3 regions of the Serratia rubidaea genome follow, and region 3 is predicted to be linked to each of the others. Evidence: predicted binding sites of a transcription regulator. Region 3 holds the regulator's gene; each other region holds the start of a gene.

Region 1 (4,151 bases), 1.2 Mb from region 3:
GCTGGCTTTCGCCTCCATCGTTGTCGGTTCAGCTATTGCCGCCTGGCAAGGCAGCCTGAAGCCCGGCGTCGCGCTGCTGGCGCTGTTGACCGCCGGACTGCTGCAGATCCTCTCCAACCTGGCCAATGATTACGGCGACGCCGTCAAAGGCAGCGACACAGAAGATCGCATCGGGCCGCTGCGCGGCATGCAAAAAGGCATGATTACCCAGGCGCAGATGAAACGCGCGCTGGTCATTACCGTGGTGCTGATCGCCATCGCCGGCTGTTCGCTGATTGCGCTGGCCTGCGAAACGCCGCGCGACGTGGTCGGCTTCCTGGCGCTCGGCGCGCTGGCGATCGTCGCCGCCATTACCTATACCGTCGGCAACAAGCCTTACGGCTATCTGGGGCTGGGGGATATCTCGGTGCTGGCGTTCTTCGGCTGGCTGAGCGTGGCCGGCACCTATTACCTGCAGACGCTGCATTTCGACAGCATCGTGATGCTGCCGGCAACCGCCTGCGGCCTGCTGGCGGCGGCGGTGCTGAACATCAATAACCTGCGTGATATCGAAAGCGACCGCGCCAGCGGCAAAAACACCCTGGCGGTGCGGCTGGGGCCGAAAAACGCCCGGCGCTACCATGCGTTGCTGCTGATTGGCGCGGTGCTGTGCTTTGCGCTGTTCACCCTGTTCAACCTGAGCGGCCCATGGGGCTGGCTGTTTGTGCTGGCGGTGCCGCTGCTGTGGCGCCATGCGCTGCGCGTACTGCGCGACCCTTCGCCGGCCGGCATGCGCCCGATGCTGGAGCACATGGTCAAGGCCGCCCTGCTGGCGAATATTTTGTTCGCCGCCGGCGTGGCGCTCAGCTAGATAAAAACTGATGATTTTGCCAACAGGGCGCAGAAAGGGATATACTGGTTATTCCAGCGGCAAACAGACATAAAATCCTATGAAATACGATACTTCCGAACTTTGCGATATCTATCATGAAGAGGTCAACGTGGTTGAGCCTCTGTTCTCTAATTTTGGCGGGCGTACTTCATTTGGCGGACAGATCACCACGGTGAAGTGTTTCGAGGATAATGGCCTGCTTTTTGACCTGCTTGAAGAAAACGGCCGCGGCCGCGTCCTGCTGGTCGACGGCGGCGGTTCGGTACGCCGGGCGTTGATCAACGCGGAGCTGGCGCGCCTGGCGACTCAGAACGAGTGGGAAGGCATTGTGGTTTACGGCGCGGTGCGTCAGGTGGACGATCTGGAAGAGCTGGATATCGGCATCCAGGCCATGGCGGCCATCCCAGTCGGCGCCACCAGCGAAGGCGTGGGTGAAAGCGATATCCGCGTCAACTTCGGCGGCGTCACCTTCTTCTCCGGCGATCATCTGTATGCCGACAATACCGGCATCATTCTGGCGGAAGACCCGCTCGATATTGAATAAGCCGTTACCATGAAAAAGGGCGCCGTCGGCGCCCTTTTCGTTACTGCGGCAAAGGGAATCAGACCTCTTCCATTTTGCCCAGCAGCGCGCGCAGGCGATCTTGCCATACGTGCTGTTCTTCTTTCAGCTGCTGGTTCTCACGCACCAGTGATTCGTGGTTGCCGGCGGCGTTCTGCACTTCCTGAGACAGCGTATTGTTCTTCTCTTTCAGCTCTTCAATTTCCATCTGCAACAGAGTGATGGTATCAATCGCCTGCTGAACTTTTGCTTCCAGTTTTTCAAATACTTCAAATGACATCTTCAGTCCCCTCATGATAGCAAGGCGTACATCTATTAAGCAGCCGCACAGCACAGGCTGCAGCCGCTGCGAATATGCATCGCGCAAGTGACACGCGCTTTTGATTAAAAACGCGCCTGTCTCGATAAAACGCTCTTTCGATAAAAACGATTGTAAGTAGCCCGCCTCTTACTGTCTAGCAACATACCGGCTCAACGCGCAGTCTGTTGCAATTTTCCCGCCCCCGCCATCAGTCAAAACTGAAAAATGCGCGTATGACGACAAACGCGCGTTAACAATTGTCGGACAAAAACCCTGATCAACCCTGCTGCGTAATGGCGCGGAAAGAACAGCAGACAACGCGAATTCGCTCAATTTTATGACGGAGCACACACATTTTGATTTCGCTATTTCTCGTTTATGTTCGTTAACGATAAATTTACATCACATCCTCAATTTAAAAGAGGATGAGATTAAAAAAACCTGTACCTTAAGGCCGGCAGGCTACTCGCCGAGCCTAAAACCTATAACCCTGCAGGACAACAACATTATGAGCCAAAACACCAGTCCGACATTAAAAGGCCAATGTATCGCAGAATTTCTCGGCACCGGCCTACTGATCTTCTTTGGCGCAGGATGCGTTGCCGCATTAAAACTGGCCGGCGCCAGCTTCGGCCAATGGGAAATCAGCGTTATTTGGGGCTTCGGGGTCGCCATGGCGATCTATCTGACCGCCGGCATCTCCGGCGCCCACCTCAACCCGGCCGTCACCATCGCACTGTGGCTGTTCGCCAACTTTAACGGCCGCCGCGTGGTTCCCTTTATCATCGCCCAGGTCGCCGGCGCCTTCTGTGCCGCCGCGCTGGTCTACGGCCTGTACTACAATCTGTTCTTTGATTTCGAAGCCGCCCACAACATGGTGCGCGGCAGCGCAGAGAGTCTGGATCTGGCCGGGATTTTCTCCACCTATCCAAACCCGCACATCTCCGTCGCGCAGGCGTTCCTGGTGGAAACCGTGATCACCGCCATTCTGATGTGCCTGATTCTGGCGCTGACCGACGATGGCAACGGCGTACCGCGCGGCCCGCTGGCGCCGCTGCTGATCGGTATTCTGATCGCCGTTATCGGCGCTTCCATGGGCCCGTTGACCGGCTTCGCCCTGAACCCGGCGCGTGATTTCGGACCAAAAGTGTTCGCCTATCTCGCCGGCTGGGGCAACGTCGCCTTTACCGGCGCACGCGATATCCCGTACTTCCTGGTACCGATTTTCGGACCGATTCTCGGGGCCATCCTGGGCGCCTTCGGCTATCGTACCTTGATTGGCCGCCACTTGCCTTGCGACGACTGCGTCGAAGAAGAGCAAGGGCAGCCTGCCGCCAAAACGCCGCAGCGTAAAGCGTAATTGGCGCAGTTTAAAATGGTTAACAACAGCAGGACTCAACCATGACTACAGAAAAAAAATTTATTGTCGCCCTCGACCAGGGAACCACCAGCTCACGCGCCGTCGTCATGGATCACGATGCCAACATCGTTGCGGTGTCGCAGCGCGAATTTGAACAAATCTATCCAAAGGCCGGCTGGGTAGAGCACGACCCGATGGAGATTTGGGCTTCCCAAAGCTCCACGCTGGTCGAAGTGCTGGCGAAAGCCGACATCAGCTCCGACCAAATCGCCGGGATCGGCATCACCAACCAGCGTGAAACCACCATCGTGTGGGAAAAAGAGACCGGCAAGCCGATCTACAACGCCATCGTCTGGCAGTGCCGCCGCACCGCAGATATCTGCGAACAGCTTAAGCGCGACGGCCTGGAAGAGTACATCCGTCAGAACACCGGCCTGGTGGTCGACCCGTACTTCTCCGGCACCAAGGTGAAATGGATCCTGGATCACGTCGAGGGCGCCCGTGAACGCGCCAAGCGCGGCGAACTGCTGTTCGGCACCGTCGACACCTGGCTGGTGTGGAAAATGACGCAGGGACGGGTTCACGTCACCGATTACACCAACGCCTCGCGCACCATGATGTTCAACATCCACCAGCTCGACTGGGATGAACGCATGCTGCAGGCGCTGGATATTCCACGCGCCATGCTGCCGAAGGTGCGCCCGTCTTCCGAAATTTACGGCCAGACCAACATCGGCGGCAAAGGCGGCACGCGTATTCCTATCGCCGGCATCGCCGGTGACCAGCAGGCAGCGCTGTTCGGCCAACTGTGCGTCCAGCCGGGCATGGCGAAAAACACCTACGGCACCGGCTGCTTCCTGCTGATGAATACCGGCGAAGAGGCGGTCAGCTCCAGCCACGGCCTGCTGACCACCATTGCCTGTGGCCCGCGCGGTGAAGTGAACTACGCGCTGGAAGGCGCGGTGTTTATCGGCGGCGCGTCCATCCAATGGCTGCGCGACGAGCTGAAGCTGATCAGCGATGCGGCCGATTCCGAATACTTCGCCACCAAGGTGAA
Region 2 (4,151 bases), 2.1 Mb from region 3:
CCACCCGCTGCAGCTCCGCCGCCATATCCAGCGTACGGTAATTCAGCGCAGAGTGCGCATTGCCGGCACGGGCCAGAAACAGAATATTCTCCACCATGCGCGAGATGCGCTCCAGCTCCTCCATATTGGTGGAGAGCAGGGTTTCATACTCTTCCACGCTGCGGGACTGGTAAAGCGCCACCTGGCACTGCCCCATCAACGCCCCTACCGGCGTGCGGATCTCATGCGCCAGATCGGCGGAAAACTGCGTCAGGCGCTGGTAGCCTTCGTTCAGCCGGTCGAGCATGGCGTTGAATGATGCAATCAGCTGCTGCAGCTCCTGCGGCGCGCCCTGCTCGCTCAGTCGGGTTGACAGCGTGCTGGGCGCAATCGCCGCCGCCTGCGCCGCCATGCGTCTTAACGGCCGCAGCTCACGCCGCATCACCCAATATCCCAGCAGCGCAATCAGCACGAAGGCCATCCCCACCGCCGCCAGCACGCGCCACAGGTAACGCGCCAGCATTTTCTGCTCGTTGGCCATCACATGGGCGACGGAAATCTGCAGGACGCTGCCGTCCTCCAACCGCACCAGCGCCGATGCCAGCCGGATCGGCACGCCCTGCGGCGTCTCCCCGCCGCGCACTGCCGCCAACCGCTGTGGCTGGCCGACCGGCGTCGGCACCACCGGCGGCAGCGTCAGCTTGGCCGGGTTTACGTTGATTAACGGTTTTTGCCCCTGCAGTTGGAAAATCAATACGTCCTGCTCATTACCCAGCATGTTTTCAAACAGCCCGGTATTGGCAACCAGCCGCTCCACCAGAAAACGCTGGCTCAACAGTTTGCGGTAATAGTCGATGCGCCCGGTCACCTGCAGATCGCTGCGGTTAACCATTTCCTGGCGCATCGCACCGTACAGGTAACCGCCGGCAGCGCTGACCACCAGCGCCGCCACCACGGCGAACAGGATGGCGCTGCGCAGCGTCAGCGACATCGTCCGCCAGCGCTCGGCCAGCACGCTCACGGGCGCGCCTCACAGACGTAGCCGATACCGCGCACGGTATGAATCAGCTTGGTCGCAAACGGCCGGTCGATTTTGGCGCGCAGCCGCTTGATGGCGACATCCACCACGTTGGTGTCGCTGTCAAAATTCATATCCCAGACCTGAGAGGCAATCATGGTGCGCGACAGCACTTCCCCCTCCCGCCGCGCCAGCAGATGCAGCAGCATAAACTCTTTATTGGTCAGCGGAATCAGCGTTTCCTGACGCGTTACCCTGCGCCGCAGCACATCGATGTGCAGGTCGGCAATCGCGTAGTGATCGGACTCACGCACCGTGCCGCGACGCAGCAGCGTTCGCAGGCGCAGCACCAGTTCGGTAAAGGAAAACGGTTTGACCAGGTAATCGTCGGCGCCCAGCTCAAGGCCGTGGATCCGGTCCTGCACGCCATCGCGCGCCGTCAGGAACAAAATCGGCACGTCGCTTTTCTTGCGCAGCACCTCAATAATCTGCCAGCCATCAATCCCGGGCAGCATCACGTCCAGCACGATGGCGTCGTAGCCATGCTCCAACGCCCGGAACAGACCATCGGTGCCGTTACGCGCCAGATCAACGCCGTATCCGGCCTCTCCCAGCCCCTTTTTCAGGTAGTCGCCGGTGCTGGTATCGTCTTCAACCACTAATATGCGCATTCTCGCCACCTCATTCCACCTGCCAACAGATTAGCAGTTTCCGCCAGAAGACTTGATGACATTAATGTCATCAAACAGACATGGTGCTGTCCCAATCCTTCAACCATGCTTAATCGGCAATCAACCACAGGAGAACATTATGCTTACTCAACGTCGTATTGCCGGTTTACTGCTGTCCAGCCTGCTGATGTGCAGCGGCATCGCCGCCGCCCAAATGCCCGGCAAAGTCATCGCCCCGCTGCGCGGCACTATCGATCAGGTTTCCGATAGCAGCCTGCAGCTGACCGACCGTAAAGGGGAAAAAGTCAGCGTAAAACTCAACGACCAGACCAAAGTGCTGAGCGTATCGAAAGGCTCAACTGCCGATATCAAACCCGACAGCTTTATTGGCACCGCCGCCGTCCCGCAGGCCGACGGCAGTTTAAAAGCGCTGGAGGTGCACGTCTTCGCCGCCAGCCTGCGCGGTTCCGGTGAGGGCCACTCCCCTTGGCAATCCGCCGATGGCAAAGTCGATACCATGACCAACGGCACCGTCGGTAAATTGGTGAACGCCAACGGCCGCACCCTGACGGTCAATTACAACAACCAGCAGAAAACCGTCATCGTGCCGGACGGCACGCCGATTGTGACGCTCGATCCCGGCGATCGCAGCCTGCTGAAGCCCGGCGCGCATATCGTGCTGTTCTCCGCCACTGACGACAAAGGTGAACGCGTCGCCACGCGCATTTCTGCCGGTAAAGACGGTACCGTGCCGCCGATGTAATGCGGGAGGCCGCGATGAAAGACTCACTGTCGCGACCGGTGCATCGTTGGCCGGTCAGAATCACCCACTGGGTTAATCTGTTCGCCATGACGTGCATGTTTATGAGCGGCTGGGAAATCTACAACGCCTCGCCGCTGTTCGACTTCCGCTTTCCGCCCGCCGTCACGCTGGGCGGCTGGCTGGGCGGCGCCATCGGCTGGCATCTGGCGCTGATGTGGCTGCTGGCGCTCAACGGACTGTGCTATCTGCTGTGGAGCCTGTTCAGCGGCCACTTCCGTCGCGACCTGCTGCCACTGCGCCTGAGCGCGCTGCGGCGTGATATCTGGCTGGCGCTGACGCTGCGGCTACAACACCGCGACGGCAAATACAATGCGATTCAAAAGCTGATGTATCTCGGCGTGTTGGTGCTCGGCCTGTTGCTGGTGCTCTCCGGGCTGGCGATCTGGAAGCCGGTGCAGCTCTCTTGGCTGGTGGCGCTGTTCGGCGGTTTTGACATCGCGCGCTATGTGCACTTTTTCGCCATGGCGGCGGTCGGACTGTTTGTCATCATTCACCTGCTGATGGTGATGATCGTACCGCGCACGCTGTGGGCCATGCTGTCAGGAGGTAAACGTGAAGGATAAAAAATCGTCGCCCCGCGCACCGACGCTGGAACCGGATCAGAGAAAACAGCTGGTGAATCTGCAGCGCCGGCTGCTGCTTCGCTCCGGTCTGACCCTGGGCGGCGTGGCGATGCTGACCGGCTGTAATCTGCAAGATGGCGATCAGGTCGATAAAGTGCTGTGGGCGATGTCCCGCTGGAACGATCGGGTCCAGTCCTGGCTGTTCAGCGGACAGCGCCTGGCGCAGACCTACCGCCCTGATCAGATCACGCATCCCTTTCCGTTTAACGCCTACTACCCGGAATACAACGTGCCGGAAGTCGATTTGAGCGGTTATCAGCTGGAAGTCTCCGGCAAGGTGGCGAAAACGGCGCCGTGGACCCTGGAGCAACTGCAGCGCCTGCCGCAGCAGAGCCAGATCACCCGCTTAATCTGTATTGAGGGCTGGAGCGCGATTGGCCAGTGGGGCGGCGTGCCGCTGCGCATCTTTCTGCAGCATGTCGGCGCCGATCTCAATGCACGTTACGTCGGTTTTAAATGCGCGGACCGCTACTACTCCAGCATCGATATGGCCACCGCGCTGCATCCGCAAACCATTCTGGCGCTGGATTTTGCCGGTAAGGCGCTGCCGGCGGAATACGGCTACCCCTTGCGGCTACGGGTGCCCACCAAGCTGGGGTTTAAAAACGCCAAGCATATCGCCGCCATTTTCGTCAGCGACACCAACCCCGGCGGCTATTGGGAGGATCAGGGCTATAACTGGTTCAGCGGGATTTGAGGCGCCATGGAAGCGAGTTCTGGCAACGTCTATCCAGGGCGCTATGCGCCCTTTTCATTGGCTATTTTAAGCACACGGCATCACAAAGCAGGCGATAAACAGTGCCGCAGACTTAAACATGGTAAGCCCCAAAATGGATTGCCTCGTAACACCTACGCATTCGTTCAGGCTGCTATTAATAGAGAAAAGTGAAAGGCTATCCGGAACGTTAAAAAAATCGGTGAGGTCGTACGTTAAATATCAGCGTAATTAACAAGGAAGCCTTAGCTAATTTAATGATTATACGTAGAATTATTTATTGAGAAGGCGTGGAGCGGGTGAAGGGAATCGAACCCTCGTA
Region 3 (4,151 bases):
CCGGTGATGGCGAACAGGCCGTTGCTGGCGAACGGCTCGGCGCTGAAGTCTATTTTCCACTCGCCCTGCAGCGAGTTGAGGTTTTTCAGCCGCAGGCTCAGAATTTTCATGCCGATGGCTCCTCATCCTGCAGCGCGTTCACCGTCTGGCGGAACATGTCGCGCATCCGGCCGCGCCGCGCCTCTTCCAGTTCGCTTTCCTGCGCCAGCCGGCGTTCAAACACCTCGTCCACGCTCAGTTCGTTCAACGTCTCTTTATCCTGTTGCTCAATGGCCTGACGGCGCTGCTCCTTGCTGCGCCGCAGCAGCACCACTTCCACCGGCAGGTTATCTGCCAGCGCCTGGATACGGCGCTGAATATCGCTGAGATAATCCTGCGTCGCCACCTCAATATCCAGCCATACCGGCAGCTCGCCCTGATAATCGGCAAACTGCTGCAGCTGCCGTTCGATCTGCGCCAGATCGCCCTTGATCAGCTGCATCGGCTGGAAGAGCGGGACGGGCAGCGGGGTGACCTGCTGCAGCCCGCCGTCGGCGAAGTCGACCATAAACACGCTTTTGGCGTTGCCCAGCTCGTCAAAGCTGAGCGGGATCGGCGAGCCGCTGTAGCGGATATGCTCGCTTTTGGCCACCTGCTGCGCCCGGTGGATATGCCCCAGGGCGATATAGTCCGCCGGCGGAAAGGCCTGCGCCGGGAAGGCGTCCAGCGTGCCGATATAGATATCGCGCACCGAATCCGAGGTGGTGACGCCGACGGTGGTCAGGTGGCCGGTGGCGACGATCGGCAGCGTCAGGCCGAGCGCCTCGCGCTGCGCGCAGGCCGCCTGATACAGCGCCTGATAATGGTCGGCGATGGCTTCCTGCAGCGCCTGCTGCTTCTGCGTGCCGGATTCGCCGGCGCGGCTGGTCAGCAAATCGCGCGGACGCAGGAACGGGATGGCGCACAGCAGCGCGCCGGGCTGGCCGTCGCGTCGATTAAGCGTCACGATCTGCTGCCCGGCGTCGGGCTGCGCGTTGGCGATCACGGTGGTATTCAGACAGGAGAGCAGCTCGCGGGATTCATTCAGCGTCGCCACGGAGTCGTGGTTGCCGCCCAGCACCACCAGCTGGCAGCCGGTCTGCTGCAGTTCCACCACAAAGCGGTTGTACAGTTCGCGCGCGTAGCTCGGCGGCGAACCGGTATCAAACAGGTCGCCGGCGACGATCAACGCGTCCACCTGGTGCTGTTCGATCTGCGCAATCAGCCAGCGCAGAAATGCCTGATGCTCGGCGGCGCGGCTTTTGGTGAAAAAGTACTGACCCAAATGCCAGTCAGAGGTGTGTATCAGGCGCATGACTCTCCCGGGAATAGGCCGCCGTTTGGCCGGGGCGAAACGCGGCGGCGGTAAAACGTTGACGATGATTATACGGGTTGGCGGGTAAAAATATGCTATTTCTATCTATTCCGGCGGTTACGCGCCCGCCATGGTAAGAATCATTTATATTGTGAATGTTACTGAGTGGTTAATTTCATAAATCTGTCACAAAACTGACGCATAATGGCGCCCGCAAACAAATTGTGAACGCTAACACATTGGCAGGATTGACGATGGCAAGACGCATACTGGTGGTGGAAGACGAAGCGCCGATTCGCGAGATGGTGTGCTTTGTGTTGGAACAGAATGGTTACCAACCGTTGGAAGCCGAAGATTATGACAGTGCCGTAACGCGCCTGTCTGAGCCGTTCCCCGATTTAGTGTTGCTGGACTGGATGTTACCCGGCGGTTCCGGCATTCAATTTATCAAACATATGAAGCGCGAAGCGCTGACCCGCGACATTCCGGTGATGATGCTGACGGCGCGCGGCGAAGAGGAAGACCGGGTGCGCGGCCTGGAAGTCGGCGCCGACGATTACATCACCAAACCGTTCTCACCGAAGGAGCTGGTGGCGCGCATCAAGGCGGTGATGCGCCGTATTTCACCGATGGCGGTGGAAGAGGTGATCGAGATGCAGGGGCTGAGTCTCGACCCGTCATCGCACCGGGTGATGGCCAATGAACAGCCGCTGGATATGGGGCCCACCGAATTCAAACTGCTGCATTTCTTTATGACCCACCCGGAGCGCGTTTACAGCCGCGAACAGTTGCTTAATCACGTCTGGGGCACTAACGTTTATGTGGAAGACCGCACCGTTGATGTGCATATCCGCCGGCTGCGCAAGGCGTTGGAGAGCAGTGGTCATGACAAAATGGTTCAAACCGTTCGCGGCACAGGTTACCGCTTTTCAACGCGCTATTAACCGCGCCGCGTCGGAGAGCATGCCGTGCTAGAACGCCTTTCCTGGAAAAGGCTGGCTCTTGAGCTGGCCCTTTTTTGCCTGCCTGCCCTGCTGTTGGGGCTGATTTTCGGCTATCTCCCCTGGTTACTGCTGATCGCCGTGCTGGCGGCGCTGGGCTGGAACTTCTACAACCAGCTGAAGCTGTCCCACTGGCTGTGGGTCGACCGCAGCATGACGCCGCCGCCGGGCCGCTGGAGCTGGGAGCCGCTGTTTTACGGCCTGTACCAGATGCAGCAGCGCAACCGCCGGCGGCGGCGCGAACTGGCGCTGTTGATCAAACGCTTTCGCAGCGGTGCCGAATCGCTGCCGGATGCGGTGGTGATGACCACCGAAGAGGGCAATATTTTCTGGTGCAACGGGCTGGCGCAGCATCTGCTCGGCTTTCGCTGGCCGGAGGATAACGGCCAGCATATTCTCAACCTGCTGCGCTACCCGGAATTCAGCCACTATCTGCAACAGCAGTCCTTTGATAAACCCCTGACGCTGCAGCTGAATAATGAGCACTACGTGGAATTCCGCGTAATGCCGTATTCGGAAGGGCAGCTGCTGATGGTGGCGCGCGACGTGACGCAGATGCGCCAGCTGGAAGGGGCGCGGCGCAACTTCTTCGCCAACGTCAGCCACGAGCTGCGCACGCCGCTGACCGTGCTGCAGGGCTATCTGGAAATGATGGGCGACGACGAGCCGGACGGTTCGCTGCGCGGCAAGGCGCTGGCCACCATGCAGGAGCAAACCCGGCGCATGGACGGGCTGGTGAAGCAGCTGCTGACGCTGTCGCGCATCGAGGCGGCGCCGATTGTCGAGATGAATGAGACGGTGGACGTGCCCCTGATGCTGCGAGTGCTGCAGCGTGAGGCGCAGTCGCTCAGCGGCGGCCGGCATGAGATTCGTTTCCGCGTTAACGAGGCGCTGAAGGTCTACGGCAACGATGACCAGCTGCGCAGCGCGGTGTCCAACCTGGTGTATAACGCGGTGAATCACACGCCGGCAGGCACGTATATCGAGGTAAGCTGGCAGCGGACGCCGCAGGGGGCGCAGTTCCAGGTCAGCGACAACGGGCCGGGCATCGCCGCCGAGCACCTGCCGCGCCTGACCGAGCGCTTTTACCGCGTGGACAAGGCGCGTTCGCGGCAGACCGGCGGCAGCGGGCTGGGGCTGGCGATCGTCAAGCACGCCCTCAGCCATCACGATGCGCGCCTGGAGGTGCTCAGCGAGCCGGGCAGCGGCACCCGCTTTATCTTTACCCTGCCTAACCGGTTGATTGTACCGGGCGCTTTGTCAGAGAATGCGCTGAACAATTAATGTGTGAGGCACCGCTATGCGACTGACCCGAGGGATAGGGCTCTGCCTGCTGTTACTGTGCAGCTTCGGCCTGCGGGCGCAGCCGGACGGCATGCTGTCCGGCAATCTTTCCAGCGTCGGTTCCGACACGCTGGCGAACCTGATGTCGCTGTGGGCGCAGGATTTCAGCCAGCACTACCCGAATATCAACCTGCAGATGCAGGCCGCCGGTTCATCGACCGCGCCGACGGCGCTGGCCGCCGGCGCCGCGCAGCTGGGGCCGATGAGCCGGCCGATGAAGGCGGCGGAGCTGGCGGCGTTTGAGCAGCGCTACGGCTATGCGCCGCTGGCGGTGCCGGTGGCGGTGGATGCGCTGGTGGTGCTGGTGCATCAGGACAACCCGCTGCCGGGGCTGAACCTTGGCCAACTGGATCAGATTTTCTCCGCCACTCGCCGCTGCGGCGCCGCTGCGGCGCTGGACAACTGGGGCCAGCTGGCGCTGCCGGGCGCCTGGGCGCAGCGCAGCATTCAGCGCTTTGGCCGCAACTCGGCTT

What was found. The regulator PhoB, encoded in region 3, activates phosphate uptake and scavenging genes when phosphate is short. The targets are predictions, from matches to a motif close to CTGTCATAAAACTGNCNNAT.
Region 1: the regulator PhoB is predicted to act here: its motif matches at 2,059-2,078, upstream of I6G83_RS06250 (MIP/aquaporin family protein).
Region 2: the regulator PhoB is predicted to act here: its motif matches at 1,733-1,752, upstream of I6G83_RS02135 (heavy metal response regulator transcription factor).

Annotation. Positions count from the first base shown of each region.
Region 1 is NZ_CP065640.1:1,350,440-1,354,590, forward strand. It holds gene I6G83_RS06235 (1,4-dihydroxy-2-naphthoate polyprenyltransferase) at 1-850, shown strand, start outside; gene rraA (ribonuclease E activity regulator RraA) at 930-1,415, shown strand; gene zapB (septal ring assembly protein ZapB) at 1,474-1,713, opposite strand; gene I6G83_RS06250 (MIP/aquaporin family protein) at 2,243-3,094, shown strand; gene glpK (glycerol kinase GlpK) at 3,136-4,151, shown strand, end outside.
Region 2 is NZ_CP065640.1:468,630-472,780, forward strand. It holds gene I6G83_RS02130 (heavy metal sensor histidine kinase) at 1-1,000, opposite strand, end outside; gene I6G83_RS02135 (heavy metal response regulator transcription factor) at 997-1,668, opposite strand; gene I6G83_RS02140 (DUF5666 domain-containing protein) at 1,808-2,431, shown strand; gene I6G83_RS02145 (cytochrome b/b6 domain-containing protein) at 2,446-3,054, shown strand; gene I6G83_RS02150 (molybdopterin-dependent oxidoreductase) at 3,044-3,811, shown strand; tRNA gene I6G83_RS02155 (tRNA-Gly) at 4,121-4,151, opposite strand, start outside.
Region 3 is NZ_CP065640.1:2,557,702-2,561,852, forward strand. It holds gene sbcC (exonuclease subunit SbcC) at 1-110, opposite strand, end outside; gene sbcD (exonuclease subunit SbcD) at 107-1,333, opposite strand; gene phoB (phosphate response regulator transcription factor PhoB) at 1,588-2,277, shown strand; gene phoR (phosphate regulon sensor histidine kinase PhoR) at 2,302-3,618, shown strand; gene I6G83_RS11900 (PstS family phosphate ABC transporter substrate-binding protein) at 3,635-4,151, shown strand, end outside.